DNA from 2 places in the Methylobacterium terrae genome. Region 2 is predicted to be linked to the other one. Evidence: riboswitches for the same ligand, from Rfam matches in the RefSeq annotation. Region 2 holds a riboswitch; the other holds the start of a gene.
The links. A riboswitch is a leader RNA that binds a small molecule or an ion and turns the genes downstream of it on or off. The one in region 2 is predicted to bind ZMP and ZTP.
Positions count from the first base shown of each region.

Region 1: linked by a shared signal. The riboswitch ahead of DK419_RS01645 (LysE family translocator) and the one ahead of DK419_RS05425 (bifunctional folylpolyglutamate synthase/dihydrofolate synthase) in region 2 are both predicted to bind ZMP and ZTP.

Region 1 covers NZ_CP029553.1:371,832-379,318, reverse strand. The annotation lists gene mmsB (3-hydroxyisobutyrate dehydrogenase) at 1-129, shown strand, start outside; gene DK419_RS01665 (class I SAM-dependent methyltransferase) at 196-975, opposite strand; gene DK419_RS01660 (Rrf2 family transcriptional regulator) at 1,061-1,516, shown strand; gene DK419_RS01655 (outer membrane protein) at 1,691-2,599, opposite strand; gene DK419_RS01650 (cobyric acid synthase) at 2,817-4,250, shown strand; gene DK419_RS01645 (LysE family translocator) at 4,310-4,942, opposite strand; ZMP/ZTP riboswitch at 4,958-5,038, opposite strand; gene DK419_RS01640 (glycosyltransferase) at 5,294-7,487, shown strand, end outside.
Region 2 covers NZ_CP029553.1:1,209,331-1,216,817, forward strand. The annotation lists gene DK419_RS05420 (hypothetical protein) at 124-894, shown strand; gene DK419_RS05425 (bifunctional folylpolyglutamate synthase/dihydrofolate synthase) at 985-2,328, opposite strand; ZMP/ZTP riboswitch at 2,352-2,438, opposite strand; gene DK419_RS05430 (Lrp/AsnC family transcriptional regulator) at 2,569-3,051, shown strand; gene DK419_RS05435 (hypothetical protein) at 3,297-3,611, shown strand; gene DK419_RS05440 (GumC family protein) at 3,693-5,813, opposite strand; gene DK419_RS05445 (O-antigen ligase family protein) at 5,910-7,289, opposite strand; gene DK419_RS05450 (lipopolysaccharide biosynthesis protein) at 7,283-7,487, opposite strand, start outside.

The DNA.
Region 1 (7,487 bases), 840 kb from region 2:
AGCGCCGGCGCCGCGACGCCGCTCGGCGCGCACGCGGAGGCCATCTACGCCGCCTTCGAGGCGGCGGGGCAGGGGGGCACCGACTTCTCGGGCATCATCCGCCACCTGCGGGAGGCGGGGCGGGAGTAGCCCCGCCGCCGGCACCGGGTCGCACGCGCGCTCCGCCCGGTCGAGCGGGCGCAAACGACGCCGGTCTCAGCGCTCGGCCACGGCGATCAGGGCGGTGGAGGCGATCGGCAGGATGGGGCGCCCCGCCGCCAGCCGGTGCGCTTCGGCGACGACCGCCGCCTGGTCCGCGTCGCTCAGGCCCGTCCAGTCGGGCGACAGGCCGAACACCGTGTCGGGCGCGTCGAGCCTCGCGACGGCGAGCTCGTAGTCGAAGACGGCCCGGGTGATCCGCGGGGCGCGGTAGCCCGCCGCGACCATCTCCCGGGAAAGCCGGTCCGGATCGCCCAAGGCCGTCGCGCCCTCGGGCATCGGCATCGCCTCGCGGTCGGGAAACAGCGTCTCGCGGATCCGGCGGAGCAGCAGGAAGGTGGCCGCACCCTGCTCCTGCCACGTCGCCACGACGCCGTGGCCGCCGGGCTTCGTGACCCGGGCCATCTCGGCGAGCCCCCGGCGCCAATCGGGGAACATGATCACCCCGAAGATCGAGAATACGGCATCGAAGCCGGCATCCGGCAGGGCGAGGGCCTGCCCGTCCATCACCGCCGCCTCGATGGTCGGGCACCGCGAGGCCGCGACGCGGGCGACCATGCCGGGCGAGAAATCGATCGCCAGCACCTGCGCGCCCGTCCGTGCCGCGGCGCGCGCCAGGGCGCCCGTCCCCGTCGCGACGTCGAGGATCCGGCTGTCGGAAGTCAGCGCCACCCGCGCGAGCGCCGCCTCGGCGAAGCGCGCGGTGAACGGGTGGGCGGTCTCCTCGTAATGCTCGGCGACCTTGTCCCACCGGGCGGGGTCCTCGAACTCGCGCATCGTCGGCGTCTCCTCGTCATGTAACTCCAAAAGTATCGTAAGAGGTCGCGCTTGCCAATCCGGTCGGTGCGTGGAGGATGGCGGCGTGCGCACCGACAGCCGCCTCTCCCGAACGCTCCACGTGCTCCTCCACATGGCACGGAGCGACGCGCCGATGACCTCCGAGGCGATCGGGCGGATGCTGGGCACGAATCCGGTCGTCGTCCGCCGTACGATGGCGGGGCTGCGCAAGGCCGGTTACGTCAGGTCGGAGAAGGGGCACGGCGGCGGGTGGACCCTCGCCGCGAACCTGGAAGACGTGTCGCTGCTCGACGTGCATCGCGCCGTCGGCGGCCCGCGCCTCTTCGCGATCGGCAGCGATCGCCCGGATCCCGCCTGCGCCGTCGAGAGGGTCGTGAACGAGGCGGTGGAGGGGACCTTGCGGGAGGCCGAGGCGCTGCTGGTCGCGCGGCTGGCCTCGGTCAGCCTCGCGGAACTGGCGCGCGGCTTCGATGCGCGGTGTCGCCCGGCCGGGTCCGGGGCGGCGGCGGTCTGCGAGTGAGGCGGCCCGCCCATCCGCCGGGGAGTCTGCCCGCGCTGCTCCGCTGAATGGAACCCGGTGGATGCGAGAGCCGGGAGGTTCAAGCAAAAACGGCCGCCGGGCGATCTGCCCCGCGGCCGTGAAGAGAGGCGGGCCTTGAGCAGGCCCGCCGATGCGGCTCAGCCGATCCGGGGATCAGAGGCCGTTGAACTTGTAGCTGAACCCGGCGCGGACGAGGTTGCCCTCGGTGTGGAAGCGCGAGGTGTAGGAGCCGCGCGGCTGGGCGGCGGCGGCCACCGTGAGGCCGGTGTTGTTGACGAGCACGTTGCGGCTGCCGAGGTCGTAGTGGAGGTACTCGGCCTTGATCGTCACGGCCTGGGACTGGATGCCGAGCAGGCCGAGCAGGCTGAAGCGGGCCAGGAACGAGTCGGTCGGGAGCGCGTACTCGATGCCGCCGCCATAGGCGTAGCCGGTCTCGAGCTGGTTGTAGCGGCCGCTATAGGCGAGCGCCAGCGGCGGGGTGGCGCCGGCCGTGGTGTAGAAGTTGGCGCGGTAATCGACGCCGCCATAGGCGAAGCCGCCCATGCCGTAGACGAAGACGCGGTCAAAGGCGTAGCCGACGCGGCCGACGACGGTGCCGAGCCAGGACAGCTCCTGGCGGAAGGCGCTCGGGTCGGAGAAGCCGCCATTCGCGGCGAGCTGCGGGCCGAGGTAGAAGGTGTTCTTGTGGAGGTCGGTCCAGGCCCAGTCGGCCTGGACGCCGACCACGAAGCCCGAGCCCGGCGTGAACTGGTAGTTGTAGCCGAAGCCGCCGCCGATGTTGGCCAGCCCGTCCTGCTCGTTGCGCACCGACGGCGGGCGACGCAGGGTCGCGACGTTGCCGATCGTGTTGGTCGGCGCCACGTCGTTGCCGATCGTGGTGATGCGCTGGCGGTCGGTGAAGGTGTAGTCGGTGTGCAGGCCGGCGTAGAAGCCGGTCCAGGTGAAGACCGGCACGGCCGTGAAGACCGGCGGCGGGGCGACGCGGCGCGGCAGGTCGGCCGCGGAGGCCGCTCCGGCGAGGAGCGACGTCGCGGCGCCGGCGAGCATGAGCTTCTTGATCACTGGAATACGCCCCGGTTGAACGGATATATGCCGGGACGCTACCTTGACCGTGGCCGGGCGCCTATGACCGCGGCGCCACACCCGCCTGTCGACCGCCACGGTTTCTGAATTTTTTCCGTGCGCTGCCGCACGGTCCCGGCAAGAACCGCCGGTGCACCCGACCGGCCAATCCCGAGGATCCATGCCCGCACGAGACGAATCGAGGCCGCGGGCCCTGATGATCCAGGGCACCGGCTCGGATGTCGGCAAGTCGCTGATCGTCGCCGGGCTCGCCCGCCTCTACGCGCGACGGGGCCTGCGGGTGCGGCCGTTCAAGCCGCAGAACATGTCGAACAACGCCGCCGTGACGGCCGACGGCGGCGAGATCGGCCGCGCCCAGGCGCTCCAGGCCCGGGCGGCGGGCGTGGCGCCCTCGGTCCACATGAACCCGGTGCTCCTCAAGCCCCAGAGCGAGACCGGCTCCCAGGTGGTGGTGCAGGGGCGGATGGTCGGCACCGCGCGGGCCCGCGAGTACCAGGCCTGGAAGCCGCGCCTCCTTGCGGCGGTCGTCGAGAGCTTCGGGCGGCTGCGGGCGGAATCCGACCTGGTGCTGGTCGAGGGCGCGGGCTCGGCCTCCGAGGTCAACCTGCGCCGCGGCGACATCGCCAATATGGGGTTTGCCCGCGCCACCGGGACGCCGGTGGTGCTGCTCGGCGACATCGACCGCGGCGGGGTGATCGCGAGCCTCGTCGGCACGAAGGCGGTGATCGATCCCGAGGATGCCGCGATGGTGCGGGGCTTCCTCGTCAACCGCTTCCGGGGCGACCCGTCGCTGTTTGCCGACGGCATGGGGCTCATCGCCGCCCGCACCGGCTGGGAGGCGCTCGGGCTGATCCCGCACTTCCCCGAGGCCGCCCGGCTGCCGGCGGAGGACGTGATGGGGCTGAAAGGGGCCGAGCGGCCGGGTGGGAGGGTCGTGGCGGTGCCGGTCCTGCCCCGCATCGCCAATTTCGACGATCTCGACCCCTTGCGGGCCGAGCCGGGGGTGAGCGTGGTGCTGGTCGATCCCGGCCGGCCGATCCCGCCGGCCGACCTCGTGCTGCTGCCGGGCTCGAAGACCACGATCCCCGACCTCGCCTTCCTGCGCGCGCAAGGCTGGGACATCGACATCCTGGCCCATCGCCGCCGGGGCGGGCGGGTGCTCGGCCTGTGCGGCGGCTACCAGATGCTCGGCACGACCCTGAGCGACCCGCAGGGCATCGAGGGCCCGCCCGGCACGGTGGCGGGCCTCGGCCTCCTCGACGTGGCGACGGTGATGACCGCCGAGAAGCGGCTGGCCGCGGCGAGCGGCGTGAGCCTGCCGGACGGGACCCCGTTCACCGGCTACGAGATGCATGTCGGCGAGACCGGCGGGCCCGACGCCGCCCGGCCGCTGCTGCGCCTCGCCGACGGCCGCACCGACGGCGCGGTCTCCGCCGACGGGCTCGTCAGCGGCACCTACGTCCACGGGCTGTTCTCCGACGAGGGCCAGCGCGCCCTGTGGCTGGCCCGCCTCGGCGCCGCGCCGGGCCCGGAGGCTTACGAGGCGGTGATCGAGGGCGTGCTCGACCGCCTCGCCGACCACCTCGAGGCGCATGTCGATTGCGACCGGCTGCTGGCGCTGGCGGTCTAGAGCTCAGCGCCGAGCCGCGCGTTCGGCGGATGCGAGAGACCGGGTTCAGACCGCCCGCTTCAGCGGCGAGCCTCCGTCATCATCCGGACGGCCAGCGCGGCCAGCACCGTTCCCATGATCCAGCGCTGCACGACCGCGAAGGACGGCCGGCGGGTCAGGAACAGCGCGATTGATCCGGCCGCGACCGCGATGGTCGCGTTGACGAGGACGCTGATGACGATCTGCGTCGCGCCGAGCACGAGGGCCTGGCCCAGCACGCCGCCGGCCGCGGGATCGATGAACTGCGGCAGCAGCGAGAGATACATGACCGCGATCTTCGGATTGAGCAGGTTGGTCAGGAGGCCCATGAGGAACAGCTTTCGCGGGCTGTCCTTCGGCAGGTTCTTGACCTCGAAGGGCGAGCGTCCGCCGGGCCGGACGGCCTGCCACGCGAGCCAGAGCAGGTAGAGCGCGCCACCGATGCGGATCGCGTCGTAGGCGTAGGGCACTGCGAGGACGAAGGCGGTGATGCCGAGGGCCGCGCAGAGCATGTAGAAGACGAAGCCCAAGGCCACGCCGCCGAGGGAGATCAAACCCGCGATCCTGCCCTGGCAGATGGAGCGCGAGATCAGGTAGATCATGTTGGGCCCAGGCGTCAGGACCATGCCGAGCGCGATCGCCGCGAAAGCAAGAAGGTTGCTCAAGGTGGGCATCACTGTTCCATTGCAGGAGGATGCCCAGACGCGCGGCGATGTCCGCTCGCGCTCCCCGATGGTTGCCCATCTCCAGCGTCAGTCACGCGAGGTCGTCGGATCCTACCGCCATGGCTCCCGCACGGAAAGCCCCGGCTGAGATCCCGGCGCTCGAGGACACCAGCACAGGCGTCGCCGGACGCCTCCGACCGGATCCGCGCGACCGTCCCGGTTGCCGCCACCGGTTTCTGCGGACGGCACGGAACAGTGTGACGCCGCGGCAGTTCGCACACGGCCGTGGTCTCGGTTAGAGGAGATCGACGGCCCCGGTTCCGTGCCGGCGGCTCCCTCCTGTGTGCGGTCTATAGCGACGTGACGATCCTGAAACGCGCGCGGCGCCTCGCGGAGACGGGGCGCCAGTGGTTCGTGCCTCCGCCCGGCCCGGTCGCCTGGACCCGGGCCTACAATTGCGGAATCCTGGTCGCCCTCAACCCGGAGGCCGATCCGGACGCGGTCGAGCTGGCCCTGGCGCGGGGCTCCGAGCGTGAGCACGCGCTGCCGGTCGACCGCCGCTTCGTCGAGGACGGCACCGCCTACCTGCACGCCGCCCTCGATCCGGCGCTCCTCGCTGGTCCGGCGACGCTGCGCCTGACGGTGACCGAGCCGGGCCGCGCCGACCAGCAGCGGATCGCGGTCGGGCCGGGATGCCACGCGGTCCACCTCGACGGCGTCGTCGGCGGCGTGCTGACGGGCTGGGTCTCGTCCTTGTCCGCCGAGCCGCTGCCGGCCGTGCACCTCGTCGTCGACGGGCTCGAGGGCGAGCCGGTCCGGCCCGGGCTCTACCGTCCGGAGCTGCGCTTCGGCGGGCGCGAGGGCGGCTGGAACGGCTTTCGCCTGAGCCTGCCGGCCTGGGCCCTCGACGGGCGGCCCCACGGCATCGCGGTGCGGGCCGGCGACACCGTGGCGGATCTCGGCGCCTACGCCCCGCGGCTGCGCTCCAGCCTCCACGTCGAGGCCCCGAGCCGCGTCACCGGCTGGGTCTTCGACGCCGCCGGGCCCGACAGGCCGAGCACCGTGCGGGCGGTGCGCGACGGCGAGGAGGTGGCGCAGGTCGAGACCCACCCGCGGGCCGACCTGCTGGAGCTGTTCGGCCGCCACTCGGCCGCCTTCGCCTTCCCGCCCGGCGCGCTCACGCCCGGCACCGACCTCGCGGTCGGCCCCGTCGGGGCCGGCGAGGTCATCGGCCACCTGCGCGGCACCATCGAGCTCGCCCGGGCGGAGGCGCGGGCGCTCCTCCTGCCCAACGACCCGGCGGCGACGCGCGACGAGCGCCTGGCCCTGCGCGAGCGCCTCGTCGCGGCGATCCGGCCCGGGGGCGGCGCGCGCCTCGTCCTCGCCGAGCCGGCGGCGCCCGAGCCGGTGCCGGAGAGCGGCCGCACGCCGCCCCCGGCCTGCGCGATCGTGCCGGTCTATAACGGCCTGTCCGACCTCGAGGCCTGCCTCGCTTCGCTGCTGCCGCAGCTCGCCCCCGGGCGGATGCGCGCCCTGGTGATCGACGATGCCTCGCCCGATCCGGCGGTCACCCGCGCCCTCGACGACCTCGCGGCCGCGGGGCATCCGGCCCTGACGGTGCTGCGCAACCGCGAGAATCTCGGCTTCATCGGCACGGTCAACGGCGGCCTCGCCCTGCTCGAGCCCGGCGAGGACTGCGTCCTCGTCAACGCCGACACGGTGCTGGCGCCCCGGGCGCTGGAGAAGCTCGCCCGCGCCTGCCACCGCCGCCCCGGCATCGCCAGCGCCACGCCGCTCTCGAACAACGCCACCATCCTGGGCTTCCCGGGCATGCCGGAGGCGCAAGGGCCGCTCCTCGGGCTGCCCCCCGCGGCGATCGACGCCGCCCTCGAGGCGGCAGGGTTCGGCGCCGTCACGATCCCGACGGGGGTCGGCTTCTGCCTCTACCTGAACCGGCAGGCCCTCGACGAGGTCGGGGCGCTCTCGCCGGAATGGGGCCGGGGCTATTGCGAGGAGGTCGATTGGTGCCTCAAGGCCCGCGACCTCGGCTGGATCCACGTCGCGGCCACCGATGCTTACGTCGAGCACGAGGGCTCGGTGTCGTTCGGGAAGTCGGAGCGGCTGGCGATCCTGGAGCGCAACCACGACCGCCTCCTCGCCCTCTACCCCGAGTATCAGGACGAGGTCGACGCCTTCATCGCCGCCGACCCGCTGCGCCCGCTGCGGACCGCCGTCCTCGGCACCCTGCTCGCCGAGCGCGTCCGCCGCCTGACCCTCCATGTCGGCCACGGCTTCGGCGGCGGCGCGGGGCGGTACATCGACCAGGTCTCCGGCCTCGCCCGGGCGGGTGACCACGAGATCGGGTCCCTGGCGCCGACGGGTCGGGGCCCGGCCAGGCGCCTGATCCTCGCCCTCCACGCCGCCGCGGCGAGCGTCACCCTGCGGCCCGACGAGCTGCTCGGGCTCCTCGAGGCGCTCGAGGCGCGCGGCGTCGCCGTCGATCTCCACCTCAACGCGCGCATCGGCTACGACGCGGCCCTCCTCGACCGGCTGT
Region 2 (7,487 bases):
TGACCGTTCGAGGGCCGAATGCGAGATCGATTACACGTTATTTCTTGTCTGATGTCAGTATCGCGCGGATAGTGGCTCAGTCAGAGATGGCATAGGAAGGGGACAGCTGCCATGCGGTGCGCCTTGCTCGCTTCTATCCTCGTCGTCACCTGTGGAATTCCGGCGCTCGCCCAGGCGCCCCTGCCGCCCGCCGAGACGTTGGGCGTCTATTCCGGGGCCGCCGTCGAGACCCGCACGGTGCTCACCTTCAAAGTCAGGGACGACGTCGTGCAGAAGCTCCTGCCGGAGGGATGGACACTCGCGCCGGTCGCGCAAGGACCCGCCAAGGGAGCCAATCTCTCCATCGTGTTCGCCGAACGACTGGCGACGATCGACCAGGGCGGCAAGCCGGTCGGAGGAGAAGAGGCGACCGTCATCCTGTCGGTTCCGGCCAGGAACGCCGCGGAGACGGCCTTCGCCATCGTCGAGGCCTACGGCGATGGCGAGACCGCGCCCGGTTTCTACAAGGTCGGCAAGCCGGCGAAGGTGACGGTCGAGAGGACCCTGCGGGCGACGAACCTGAAGGGGAGCGTCGAGGAGACATGGTCGGTCGCGGGCGAGGGCGGCGAGCAGATCGCGTTCCAGATCGGCTACGAGCGCTCCCAGCCGAGCCGCGTGCAGGCCGATTCGCGCAACGTCTCGGCGGTCGACGGCCGGGTCCGGCGGACCTACCGGATCGATCAGGGGCTGGTCGTCCTGGCGAGCGCGCCGAACGGCGTCGACAAGGCGAGGGGCCTCACCTTCAGGGCCTCGGGCGGCCTGCTCGGCAAGATCTTCGACGGCTCGCAGCAGCTGGTGAGCGCCGTCTCGCTCCCGTGGTACTCACGACAGCTATACGTGCCGGCGAGCCAGTGAGCGGACCGGCCTCGCGCCCCCGCCCCTCGTCGCCGTCGCGGGACGTCCGCGTCCCGCCCTCCGCACGCGATCACGACGCCGGGCCCGCGCTCAGGGCGCCTCGGTCGCCGCCCGCAGCGCACCGACGAGGTGGAGCGAGCCGGTCACCAGCAGCCAGCCGCCGCGCCGGGCGGCGAGGTCCGCCGCCCGGGCGAGCGCCGCGTCCGGGATCGCCACCGCCTCGGCCTCCAGCCCCTCGGCGGCGGCGAGCGCCCGGAGCGCCGCAGCGCCGTGGCCGCGCCGTTCCGGCATCTCGGTGCACACGACCGCCGCGGCGTGCCGGGCCAGCACGGCGAAAAACCCCGCCGCGTCCTTGTCGCCGGCGAGCGCCACGAGCGCGGTGCAGGTCCCCGGGAGGCCCGGGTCGCGATCGAGGTCGCGCAGGACCGCCGCGAGGTTGAACGGCACGTGGGCGCCGTCGAGCACCGCCGGCACCGGGCCGCGCGCGGTCGGGACGACCCGGCGCTCGAGCCGCCCGGGCAGGCGGGCGCCCGCGCACGTTTCGGCATCGAGGAGGTCCGCGCCGAGCCGCGCGCCGTCGCGGCCGCACGCCCCGCCGGCGCCGAGACGGTCGAGGACGAGGCCGGCGAGCGCCGCGTTCTCCCCGGCGATCGAGCCCGCGTCCGGAAGCGTCGGCCGCAGGACCGGGCAGCCGAGGGCGGCGGCGCGCGCGGCCAGGACGGCACCGGCCTCGTCGTCGGGAGCGAGGGTGGTGACGAGCGCCGCGCCGGGCTTGAGGATGCCGACCTTCTCGGCGGCGATGGCCGCGCGGGTGGTGCCGAGAATCTCGGTGTGCTCGAGCCCGACATTGGTGACGACCGCGACCGCGCCGTCGACCGCGTTGGTCGAATCGAGGCGCCCGCCGAGCCCGACCTCGACCACCGCCCAGTCGAGTCCGGCCTCGCCGAAGATCGCGAGGCCCGCGGCGGTCAGGACGTCGAACCAGGTCGCCTCGAGGCCCGCGGTGCCGTCGCGGCGCGCCGCCTCGTGGGCGTCGAGCGCCCGGGCCAGCGCCCCGGCGAGCACGGCATCCTCGACCGGCCGGCCCTGGAGGCAGACCCGCTCGGTAATCGCCTCGACGTGGGGCGAGGCGTAGCGCCCGACCCGCAGGCCCGCCCGCATCAGCCCGGCCTCGACGAGCGCGCAGACCGAGCCCTTGCCCTTGGTGCCGCCGACATGGACGACCTTCAGGCGCGCCTGCGGCGCGCCGAGCCGGTGCAGCAGGTCGCGCATCGGCGCGAGCCCGACCCGCATCCCGCCCCGCGGCCGCTTCTCCCAGTCGGTCAGGCGGTCGAGGCGATCCAGCACCTCGGGCAGGGATCCGGTCGGCGCGTCCGGCGAGGCGGCGGCGGGTCCGGCGTTCGAGAGTGCGGCGTTCGACAGTGCGGCGTTCATGGGTCACCCCGTGGTCGGCTCGGGAAGGGTGCCCAGGCGAGCGGCGGAAACGATGCCCGCGCTCCCCGGTGGTCGGACCACCTTGAACCTCGCCAGTCACGCGGGACATCCCCCATAAGAGACGAGCCGGCGCGGAGCAACGGGCCGCGAGACCGCGCGCACCGTGCGGGCGCCTTGTGCCGGCCCCGCCGGGCGGCTACTCACCCTCGACCCGTCACCCGCCAGGATCGCGTAGCCGCCTTGCCCGCCCGCCTCGACGCCATCGACTGGGCGATCCTCCGGGAGCTGCAGGCCGACGGCTCCATCACCAACGTGGAGCTGGCGCGGCGCGTCGGCCTGTCGGCGCCGCCCTGCCTGCGCCGGGTCCGCGCGCTCGAGGAGGCCGGCATCATCCGCGGCTACCGGGCGCTCCTCGAGCCCAAGGCGCTCGGCTACGAGGTGGTGTGCTTCGCCATGGTGCAGCTCGCCGCGCAGGGCCAGGCGGAGCTCGCCGCCTTCGCGGCGGAGATGCGCGGCTGGCCGCTGGTGCGCGAGTGCTGGACCCTCTCGGGCGAGACCGACTTCCTGCTCAAATGCGTCGCGCCGAATCTCGGCGCCTTCCAGCAGCTCGTCGGCCACCTCACCGGCCTGCCCAACGTGCGCACGGTGCGCACCGCGCTCGCCCTCGACCAGATCAAGGACGAGCCGATCGCGCCCCTCGACGACGGTGCGCTCGACGCGTAACGGCGCGGCCTGCGCACACTTTACCTGTGAAAACCTGACTCCTGCACCAGTCATGCCCTAAAACGGGGATGCGTCGAACCGCGGCTTGCGCTGTCATGGCGCCGTTCGCCAGAGTTCAGCGAGTGCGTTTCGGTGCGCAGATATAACTCTGAGTTGTCAATTGTGACCGCGGCGGCGATCGTAGGGTGTATTGTCGCCGCTATTACTCGGCTTCATTGTCAGAGTTGCAAGACTGGAGGATGACGATGCCGGAAAGCCACGACTCCTCCGCGCCGGCCCCGCGCCCGGGCCGGGATCCGGTGAGCCTGTTCGCCGACCCGATCGGCCGGACGACGAGTCCGCCCGGCGACCCCGTACCGGTGACGCAGACGCTCTACCGCACGCCGGACGGCCGCTACGTGATCCGCACCTGCCTGCATCGCGGTGCGGATCCGGTGGAGGAGGCCTGCGACGTGATGGTCTATGACGGCGAGGCCGCCTTGCGCGAGGCGCTCTCGGCCGGCGGCGACGGCCTCGACCGGGCGCTGATCGCCGCCGGGCTCGACCGGGCCGGGTCGTGACGCGGCGCGATCAAGGATCTGGACGAGGACCTGGACAAGGATCTGGAGCGCAGCCCGACGGCAGCCCGACCGCGCGCTGCATCAGTCCCGCGCGCCGACGTCGGTGACGACGATCCGCGGGCGGCGGCCGGCACCGATCGCCTTCAGCGCCCTGTCGACCGCGGCCAGCCGGCCGCGCCGGGCGCTCACCGCGAGGAGGAGGACCGGGATGCGCTCGTCGGCGATGAGGCGCTCGGTCACCACGTTGCCGCCGACGAGGCCGAGATCGACGACGACGAGGTCGGCGTCGCTGCGCAGGAGCGCGTCGGCGAGCCGGCCGGCGAGGTCGCGCGGCAGGTCGGAGGGCCGCGGCAGGACCTGCAGGCCCGACGCGAGGGTGATGAGCGCCTCGCCCAGGGTCCCGCGCTCGCGCAGGGTCGCGGGGAGGTCGCGCGGCGCCGCGGCGCCGAGGTCGCGGGTGACGAGGCCCTTCGGGTCGGTATCGACGAGGATCACCCGCTCGCGGTCGGACGCGGCCGAGAGCGCCAGCGCCCGGGCCAGCACCGACTTGCCGGTCCGGTCGTCCGCCGCGGTGACGAGGACGACGAGCGGCCTCTGCCCCGGCGCGGCGGCGGCGAGGCGGTGGCGCAGGCGCGCGAGCGCGACCTCGTAGGAGCCGTCGCCCCGCGCGGTGCCGAAGCTGGCGCGGAACGCGCCCGCGCCGGCGACGCCGCGGGGTGCCCGGGGCAGGGCGTCGAGGCCGGAGCGGCCGAGATGGCCCTCGAGGCGCCGGCGCGAGCGGACGCGGCCGGCCAGGAGCTCGAGGCCGAGGCTGCCGACGAGGCCGAGCCCGAGCCCGGCCACCAGGGCGGCGGCGAAGACCACCGGGGTCGGGGGGCCGAGGCGCTTCTCCGGCGGCGAGGCCGGCGAGATGATCCGCGAGGCGGAGGTGTCGAGGCGCTGCTGCTCCTGCAGCTCCCGGGCGCGGACCAGGAAGGCCTCGTAGACCGCGCGGCTCGCCTCGACCTGGCGCTCGAGCTCGCGCAGCTGCACGAAGTCGTCGCCGACCTTCAGGGCGTCGGCCTTGCGCCGCTCCAGGGTGTCGGCGAGGGTCCGGGCGCTGGCGAGCGCCGCCTGGTAGTCGTTGCGGCTCGCCGCCGCGATGCGGCGGATCTCGGCCTGGATCGTGCCGCGCACGGCCTTCTCCTGCACCAGGGCGGCCTGGTAGCTCGGATGGCGTCTCCCCAAGGTCTCCTCGGCGTCGGCGCGCAGGCGCTCGACCCCGGCGAGCTGGCCGCGGAGCGCGGTGATCGTCGGGTTCTGGACGATCTCGTTGACGGAATCGGAGGGACCGCCGGCGAGCACGCCCTCGATCTGGCGCAGGCGGGCGCCGGCCTCGAGCGCCTTCGCCCGGGCGGCGCCGAGCTGGTCGCTGAGCTGGGTCAGCTGCTGCTCGCTCACGAGCTGGGCGCGGGTGCCGACGAGGTTGTGCCTGGCCCGGAATCCTTGCGCCTTGTCCTCGGCCTTGCGCAGGGCGTCGCGCAATTCGGCGAGCCGGCCCTCGATCGCCTCGCCGGCGCGCCGGGTCGTGTCGGAGCGGGTGGCGGCGTCGCGGGCGAGGTAGGTCTCGGCGACGCCGCGGGCCAGCCGAGCGGCCTTGTCGCGGTCCTCGGAGGTCACCCCGAGCTCGAGCACGAAGCTGCGCTCGAGGCGCCGCGCCCCCGTCCGGTCGCGCAGGATCCTGAGCGCCGCGAGCCGCGGGTCGGCCGGGGGCTCGGTGCGGCCGGTGAGCCGCGCGACCAGGCCCTTGAGGGCGCCGAGCAGGGTCTCGCGGCCCTGGAACTCGGGATCCTGCGCGAGGTCGAAGCGGTCGACGACGCGGCCGAGCACGTCGTCGGAGGTCAGGACCCGGAGCTGGCTGTCGACGAGGAGGAGGCTCGCGTCGCTCGCCTGGTCCGGCGGCGTCAGCCCGTCCTTGACCACCTGGAGCCCGCGCGGATCGATCAGGATCTGGGTCGAGGCCGCGTATTGCGGCGGGTTCAGGTGGGTCCAGGCCGCGGCGAGACCGAGGAGGAGGAGCACGGGCAGCAGCACCGTGATCCAGCGCAGGCGCACGGTGCGCAGGATCTCCCGCGGATCGAGGAACCAGGGCTCGCGCCCCTCCTCGCCCCGCGGGCCCGCGCCGATCAGCAGCCCGTTTCGGACGTTCTCGACCATGGTCATGACGTGCCCAAGGCTCCCACAGGCTCTCGTTACGGGGCGGAAGTGGTCCGTTCCGGGACGAGCGGAGCGGACGACATTCCCGTTGCCCCAGGGGCTTCAAGCCGCGGGCCAGGCCCGGCCCGTCCCGCCGTAGGACGGCGAGGGGATCGTCGCCTCGGCCACGCTCGCCGTCGCCTCGGCCTCGCGCCGCGCCGCCCGCGCGGTGGCCAGCACCGCCACGTAGGCGAGCACGTTGACGTTCCAGTCCTGGAACAGGCCCGGCGTCGTCATCCCGTTGAGGGCGAGCATCAGGATCAGGCAGGCGACGATGCGGCGCGTGCCGCGATCGGCGCGGGCCGCGAAGCGGATCGGCTCGATCAGGGTCGCGAGCGCGAAGCCCAGGCCGACGAGGCCGGTGCCGGCCCAGGCGCTCAGGAACATGTTGTGCGAGCTCGTGATGAACACCGCGTCGCGGCCGAGCTCGTCGGCGAGCCCGGTCGTCGGGATCAGGAGCTGCACGAAGCGGTCCGCCGCCGAGAAGCCCGAGCCGAGCAGGCGGTCCTGCGTCGCCGCGATGAAGACCGGCCAGAACTGGCCGCGGCCGGTAGCGTTGGCGAGCTCGACCCGGGGCTTCTGGAGGATGACCGAGAGGGCGTCGAGGAGGGCCGGGAAGCTCGACAGGCCGACCATCAGGAACAGGAACACGGCGATCGCGACGAGGGCCAGCACGATGCCGGCGAGCCGCAGGCCGGGCCGGCGCGAGGCGATCATCAGCGCCGGCCCGACCGCGACCAGCGCGCCGGTCGAGGCGGCGGAGCCCGCGATGACGAAGCCGGCCGCCGCCAGCATCAGGTAGCGGCCGCGCCGCGGGTTGGGCGGGCCGAACCAGGCGGCGAAGCCGAGGAGCGCGCAGACGAGCGGCATCATGTTGTTCTTGGCCGAGGAGAACACGATGCCGTGGGCGAGGCTCTGGAGGGTTTCCGGGATCACCGAGACGAGCCAGGCGACCGTCACGATGGCGAGGAGGTCGGCCAGCCGCCGCCGGATGTCGGGCCGGTCGAAGATCAGGATCGAGGCGAGGGTGAACACCGCGAGCTCGGCGGTGCGGTAGAGCGTGTAGGCCGGCACGATCGACCAGGCGGCGCTCAGGCCGTTCACCCCGATCATCATCGTGAACGGCAGGTAGGGCATGGCGAAGGGCAGGGTCAGCACCCGGCGGTCGGCGGCGATCTTGGCGAGCAGGTAGAGCGCCGTGAGGCCGGTGAGCACGATGGTGACGACGTTCGAGGCCGTCAGCCCCTGCTCCAGCACCGCGTTGCCGTCCTCGCGCGGCACCGTGAAGACGAGCGGCATGAAGGCGAACACCGTCACGAGCGCGAGCGGCCAGAAGACCGGCGCGTTCGCGGACGCGGCCCGCACCGCGAGGCGGCGGCGCAGGACCGGGTAGGCGACCGTGAACCAGGTCGCCGCCGCGATTGCGATCAGGGCGTTCAGCATCGCTCGGGGCTCCCGGCCTCCGGCACGGTGCCGCGGCGGAGAGCCGCGAGCAGCGCCAGCAGCGAGGCGGCGTGGGCGAGCGCCACCACGGCCGCCGCCCCCGTGGCGCCGTAGCGGGTGAGCAGCGGCTGGATCAGCGCCAGCGACACCGCGAGGCTGACCGCGAAGGCGCGGAAGATCACGTCGGTGCGGCGCCGG